DNA from 2 places in the Streptomyces sp. 71268 genome. Region 1 is predicted to be linked to the other one. Evidence: predicted binding sites of a transcription regulator. Region 1 holds the regulator's gene; the other holds the start of a gene.
What was found. Region 1 encodes HrcA, which represses chaperone genes, less so after heat shock. Its sites were predicted from a motif close to TTNGCACTCNGNNNNNCNGAGTGCNAA; they were not measured.

Region 1 (3,408 bases):
CGTGGCCGTACGAGGGTGACCGGGCGGCCCTCCAGCAGGAAGCCGGCCGGGCTCAGTGGGAACACCCGGTGCTTGCCGAAACGGTCTTCCAGGGTGACGGTCGGGCCCTCGGCGGTCTTCTCGCAGCGGATGACGGCGCCGCAGAAGCCGGTGGCCACCTCCTCCACCACGAGATCCACCTCGGCCGCCACCTCGGGCACGGATGTGGGCTTCTTCCAGGGCGGGGTCAGGTCGGGCCCGTACTGTCTGCTGCGCATGCGGCAGACGATAGCTTCCGCCCGGCTCCCGCCCGGCGCACCCACCGCGCCCGGCGTCCCCCCATCACGCCCCGGCGCGCGCGGCGTGCGCGGTGCCGCGGGCCGCCACCGCGTGCGCCGTACCGCGTACGCCACCCCGCCCGGGCCCGCTTGCCGTCTGGCCCGCTCGCCGCACAGGCCCGCCCGCGGGCGCCGGCGCGTGCCCCGCGCGTGAATTGGGTCGGTGGGCGCCGGTCAGGGCGCCGTCGCGTAGCGGCGGGCCAACTCCGCGCGCTGCGCGCGGACGTACGCCGCGTCCACGACCGCCCCGTGCCCCGGCACGTACACCGCGTCCTCGCCGCCGAGCGTCAGCAGCCGGTCGAGGGCCGCCGGCCACCGGGCCGGGACCGCGTCCGGGCCCGCCTGCGGTTCGCCGGACTCCTCGACCAGGTCGCCGCAGAAGACGACCTCGGGCCGGCCCGGTACCAGGACGGTCAGGTCGTGCCCGGTGTGGCCGGGGCCGACGTTGGCCAGCAGCACCTGGCGTCCGGCGCCGAGCCCGACGGTCACCTCGCCGCTCACCGAGTGCCGGGGGCAGACCAGCAGGTCGACGGCCTCGGCGACCGCCTCGGGGTCGGCGCCGTGGCGCACCGCGTCCGCGCGCAACGCCTCCCGCCCCCGCTCCAGCACGTCCGCGAGCCCCGCCGCCCCGTATACCTGTACGCCGGCGAAGGCGGCCGTGCCGAGCACGTGGTCGAAGTGCGGGTGGGTGAGGGCGACGTGGGTGACCGGGCGGCCGAACAGGGCGCGCACCTCCCGGCGGATCTCGGCGCCCTCACGCAGCGTCGCCCCGGTGTCCACCACGAGGACGCCCTCCGGGCCGGCCACGGCCCCGACCGTGGCGTCCCAGCCGGGCAGCCGGCGCCGGGCGACATCCGGCGCGAGCACCTCCCAGCGCTCGCGTACGCGCTCTTCCGTCACGCTGTCCATGGGGGAGACGCTAGTCCCCGGCGGGGCGGCCCGCCCGGCCGGTGCGGTGGCGGTTTCCAGCCCCCACCCGTCAGCGACCGGGGCCACTCTTGCCCGGACCGTGGCGACCGGCCGTACACTGGCTCAGGGGATTTGGCACTCGGGTGTGATGAGTGCCAGGAAAAGTCCCCTGATAGACGGTTTGACTGGAGGTGTGCGCGGTGCTGAGCGAACGCAGACTTGAGGTTCTTCGCGCCATCGTCCAGGACTACGTCGGCACGGAGGAGCCGGTGGGCTCCAAGGCGCTGACCGAGCGGCACCAGCTCGGCGTCTCGCCGGCCACGGTGCGTAACGACATGGCCGCGCTTGAGGACGAGGGCTTCATCGCCCAGCCGCACACCAGCGCCGGCCGCATCCCCACCGACAAGGGCTACCGCCTGTTCGTGGACCGGCTGGCCGGTGTGAAGCCGCTCTCACCGGCGGAGCGCCGGGCCATCCAGAACTTTTTGGACGGCGCGGTGGACCTCGATGACGTGGTGGGGCGCACGGTGCGGTTGCTCGCCCAGCTCACCCGGCAGGTCGCGGTGGTGCAGTACCCGTCGCTGACCCGCTCCACGGTGCGCCACGTCGAGTTGCTCGCGCTCGCTCCCGCCCGCGTGATGCTCGTACTGATCACCGACACGGGCCGGGTCGAGCAGCGGATGGTGGACTGCCCGGCGCCCGTGGGCGAGACGGCCCTGGCGGACCTGCGGGCGCGCCTGAACAGTCGGGTGGTCGGGCGCAGGTTCGCGGACGTGCCGCAACTCGTGCAGGACCTGCCGGAATCGTTTGAGCAGGAGGACCGGGGTACGGTCTCCACGGTCCTCGCGACGCTGCTTGAGACGCTGGTCGAGGAGACCGAAGAGCGGCTGATGATCGGCGGCACGGCCAACCTCACCCGGTTCGGCCACGACTTCCCGCTCACCATCCGGCCGGTGCTCGAGGCCCTGGAGGAGCAGGTCGTCCTCCTGAAGCTGCTCGGCGAGGCCAAGGATTCGGGCATGACCGTGCGAATCGGTCATGAGAACGCTCACGAGGGCCTGAACTCCACATCCGTGGTCGCTGTCGGCTACGGTTCGGGCGACGAGGCAGTCGCAAAACTCGGCGTGGTCGGACCGACCCGCATGGACTACCCCGGAACGATGGGAGCGGTACGCGCAGTGGCACGATACGTCGGACAGATCCTGGCGGAGTCGTAAGTGGCGACGGACTACTACGCCGTCCTGGGCGTGCGGCGCGATGCCTCTCAGGACGAGATCAAGAAGGCGTTCCGCAGGCTCGCGCGTGAGCTTCACCCGGACGTCAACCCCGACCCGAAGACGCAAGAGCGCTTCAAGGAGATCAACGCCGCCTACGAGGTGTTGTCGGACCCGCAGAAGAAGCAGGTCTACGACCTCGGTGGCGACCCGTTGTCCAACGCGTCGGGCGGCGGCCAGAGCGGCTTCGGTGCCGGCTTCGGCAACTTCTCCGACATCATGGACGCCTTCTTCGGCACCGCCTCCCAGCGCGGCCCGCGCTCGCGGACCCGGCGTGGCCAGGACGCCATGATCCGGCTCGACATCGAGCTGGACGAGGCGGCGTTCGGGACCACCAAGGAGATCCAGGTCGACACGGCGATCGTGTGCACGACCTGTAGCGGCGAGGGTGCCGCGCCCGGCACCTCGGCGCAGACCTGTGACATGTGCCGCGGTCGCGGCGAGGTCTCCCAGGTCACCCGCTCCTTCCTCGGGCAGGTCATGACCTCGCGGCCGTGCCCGCAGTGTCAGGGCTTCGGCACCGTGGTGCCCACGCCGTGCCCCGAGTGCGCGGGCGACGGACGGGTGCGCTCGCGCCGCACGCTCACGGTCAAGATCCCCGCGGGCGTGGACAACGGCACCCGCATCCAACTCGCGGGCGAGGGCGAGGTCGGCCCGGGCGGCGGCCCCGCCGGCGACCTGTACGTGGAGATCCACGAGGCGTCGCACCCGGTCTTCCAACGGCGCGGCGACGACCTGCACTGCACGGTCACCATCCCGATGACGGCGGCTGCGCTCGGCACCAAGGTGCCGTTGGAGACGCTGGACGGCCTGGAGGAGATCGACATCCGGCCGGGCACCCAGTCCGGCCAGTCGGTCCCGCTGCACGGGCGCGGCGTGACGCACCTGCGCGGCGGCGGCCGGGGCCA
Region 2 (3,408 bases), 1.1 Mb from region 1:
ACGTACGCGCGCGAGCGCGGCGCCCTGACCGTGGGGCTGGCCTGCAACGCGGGCTCGGCCCTCGCGGCCGCCGCCGAGCACGGCATCGAGGTCGTGGTCGGCCCGGAACTGCTCACCGGCTCCACCCGGCTCAAGGCGGGCACGGCCCAGAAGCTGGTGCTCAACATGGTCTCGACGCTGACCATGATCCGGCTCGGCAAGACGTACGGGAACCTGATGGTGGACGTGCGGGCCTCGAACGAGAAGCTGCGCGCCCGCTCGCGCCGCATCGTGGCGCTGGCCACCGGCGCGCCGGAGCAGGAGATCGAGGCTGCCCTCGCGGCCACCGGCGGCGAGGTGAAGAACGCCATCCTCACCCTCCTCGCGGACGTGGACGCCGCGGCGGCCGAGCGGCTGCTCGCGGAGGCGAACGGCCACCTCAGAGCGGCGATCGACGCCGCCCGCGCGGCCTGAGACCGGCCGAACCGGGCCCGGACGCGCCCGAGGGCGGCACCCGCAGGGGGTGCCGCCCTCGTTCGTAGGAACAGCCGATCCGCGAGGCGGATCAGAAGTCCATGTCACCACCCGGCATGCCGCCCGGCGCGCCCGCGGGGGCGGCCTTCTCCGGCTTGTCGGCGATGACGGCCTCGGTGGTGAGGAACAGCGCGGCGATCGACGCGGCGTTCTGCAGCGCGGAACGCGTCACCTTGGCCGGGTCGATGATGCCCTCGGCCACCAGGTCGACGTACTCGCCGGTCGCGGCGTTCAGACCGTGACCCGGGGTCAGGTTGCGCACCTTCTCCACGACGACGCCACCCTCAAGGCCGGCGTTGACCGCGATCTGCTTGAGCGGGGCCTCCAGGGCCAGGCGCACGGCCTGCGCACCGGTGGCCTCGTCGCCCTCCAGCTCCAGCTTCTCGAAGACGGCGGAAGCCTGCAGCAGGGCCACGCCACCACCGGCGACGATGCCCTCCTCGACGGCGGCCTTGGCGTTGCGCACCGCGTCCTCGATGCGGTGCTTGCGCTCCTTCAGCTCGACCTCGGTGGCGGCACCGGCCTTGATGACGGCCACGCCGCCGGCCAGCTTCGCCAGGCGCTCCTGGAGCTTCTCGCGGTCGTAGTCCGAGTCCGAGTTCTCGATCTCGGCGCGGATCTGGTTGACCCGGCCCTGGACCTGCTCGCTGTCGCCGGCACCGTCGACGATGGTGGTCTCGTCCTTGGTGATGACGACCTTGCGGGCGCGGCCCAGCAGGTCGAGACCGGCGTTCTCCAGCTTGAGGCCGACCTCCTCGGAGATGACCGTGCCACCGGTGAGGATGGCGATGTCGCCGAGCATGGCCTTGCGACGGTCACCGAAGCCCGGGGCCTTGACGGCGACGGACTTGAAGGTGCCGCGGATCTTGTTGACCACGAGGGTGGACAGGGCCTCGCCCTCGACGTCCTCGGCGATGATCAGCAGCGGCTTGCCCGACTGCATGACCTTCTCCAGGAGCGGGAGCAGGTCCTTCACCGCGGAGATCTTGGAGTTGACGATCAGGATGTACGGGTCGTCCAGGGACGCCTCCATACGCTCCATGTCCGTCGCGAAGTACGCGGAGATGTAGCCCTTGTCGAAGCGCATGCCCTCGGTGAGCTCCAGCTCAAGACCGAAGGTCTGCGACTCCTCGACGGTGATGACGCCTTCCTTGCCGACCTTGTCCATCGCCTCGGCGATCAGCTCGCCGATCTGGGTGTCAGCGGCGGAGATGGAGGCGGTGGAGGCGATCTGCTCCTTGGTCTCCACGTCCTTGGCCTGCTCGAGGAGCTGCGCCGAGACGGCCTCGACGGCACGCTCGATGCCGCGCTTGAGGGCCATCGGGTTGGCGCCGGCGGCGACGTTCCGCAGGCCCTCCTTGACGAGCGCCTGGGCCAGGACGGTCGCGGTCGTCGTGCCGTCACCGGCGACGTCGTCCGTCTTCTTCGCGACCTCCTTGACCAGCTCGGCGCCGATCTTCTCGTACGGGTCCTCGAGCTCGATCTCCTTGGCGATGGACACACCATCGTTGGTGATCGTGGGCGCGCCCCACTTCTTCTCAAGGACGACGTTGCGGCCCTTGGGGCCGAGGGTGACCCGGACGGCGTCGGCGAGCTGGTTCATCCCGCGCTCGAGACCGCGCCGTGCCTCCTCGTCGAACGCGATGATCTTGGCCATGTGAAGTGGTCCTCCCAGGACTGGGGGTCCCCCCGGCCAGTGGCTGGGGGAGGGTGGATACTCCGGACCGCGCGCGGCGCCCGCGACGGACGGCCTGCCTGCCGGGAGGTTCCTTCCCACCCGACCTGCGGGCCTCACCGACCCGGTCCTGCTGTCACTCTCGACATCAGAGTGCTAACGCCAATGATTAGCACTCGGCACCATAGAGTGCAAGGCGCGCTCCGCAGGAGCGTCGTTGAGGGGCGGTGGTCGGGGACGCGGTGGGCGCAAGGCGCGCTCCGCAGGAGCGTCGGTGAGGGGTGGTGGTCGGGGACGCGGTGGGCGCAAGGCGCGCTTCGTAGGAGCGTCGATGAGGGGTGGTGGTCGGGGACGCCGGCCACGGGCGCGGGACTGCGGGACCGCTCACTCACGTTCACCGTACGCAGTCGCAACGCGCGGGAACGGGGGGCGGGTCGCCGAGGCGCGGCCGGTGGTCGTACGGGCCGTCAGGGGGCGTCCGGCGCGGTGGTGTGGGACGGGGTGGGCCAGGGCCGGCGTGCGCCGTGTGCGAGCCGTGCACGAGGCGGCCACGCCCCCGACGCGAGCCGGTCCTCCCACCCGTACGCCAGCGGTCGTGGACGCGAGCGGGCCCGAGTGGCGCGCCAGTCGCCCACCACCGCGCGTGGCCCGGGGCGCGATCGGGGTGTGCGGCGGGGCACGTCGGGGCGGGGGCGCGCGAAGGGCCCGCACCCCCCTGCCGAGGGTGCGGGCCCTTGTTCGCGCTGCAGTCGGTCGGCGCTCAGCCGGCCACGCGGACCATGTCCGCCTGCGGCCCCTTCTGGCCCTGCGAGATCTCGAACTCGACCCGCTGGCCTTCCTCAAGGGTGCGGTACCCGTCCATCTGGATCGCGCTGTAGTGGACGAACACGTCCGCACCACCGTCGACCGCGATGAAGCCGTACCCCTTCTCCGCGTTGAACCACTTGACGGTGCCCTGAGCCATTCCTAACTCCCCTATTGCTGGCCCTTGCGCGGGACCGCACTCCGCGGACCCGGGTCAGACCTCACCCCTGAGAAACCCCTCACTTGCGGAAAGGGGACCCCTGGGGCGTGCGCCGGAACGCGTCGACCGCCGCTGAATGTATCTGTCCAGATGCCCAGAGCAACAGGTCAATCGGACGAGAATTCTGGGCGCGCGTCATCGGCCATAGGAGGCGAACTCCGGTGATTACCGGTCAAGTCGGGCTGGACATGGCGGG

Region 2: the regulator HrcA is predicted to act here: its motif matches at 2,358-2,384, upstream of groL (chaperonin GroEL).

The regions. Positions count from the first base shown of each region.
Region 1 covers NZ_CP114200.1:6,074,462-6,077,869, forward strand. The annotation lists gene OYE22_RS24035 (DUF3097 domain-containing protein) at 1-257, opposite strand, end outside; gene OYE22_RS24040 (MBL fold metallo-hydrolase) at 492-1,226, opposite strand; gene hrcA (heat-inducible transcriptional repressor HrcA) at 1,427-2,443, shown strand; gene dnaJ (molecular chaperone DnaJ) at 2,444-3,408, shown strand, end outside.
Region 2 covers NZ_CP114200.1:4,943,239-4,946,646, reverse strand. The annotation lists gene murQ (N-acetylmuramic acid 6-phosphate etherase) at 1-453, shown strand, start outside; gene groL (chaperonin GroEL) at 545-2,170, opposite strand; gene OYE22_RS19510 (cold-shock protein) at 2,949-3,152, opposite strand.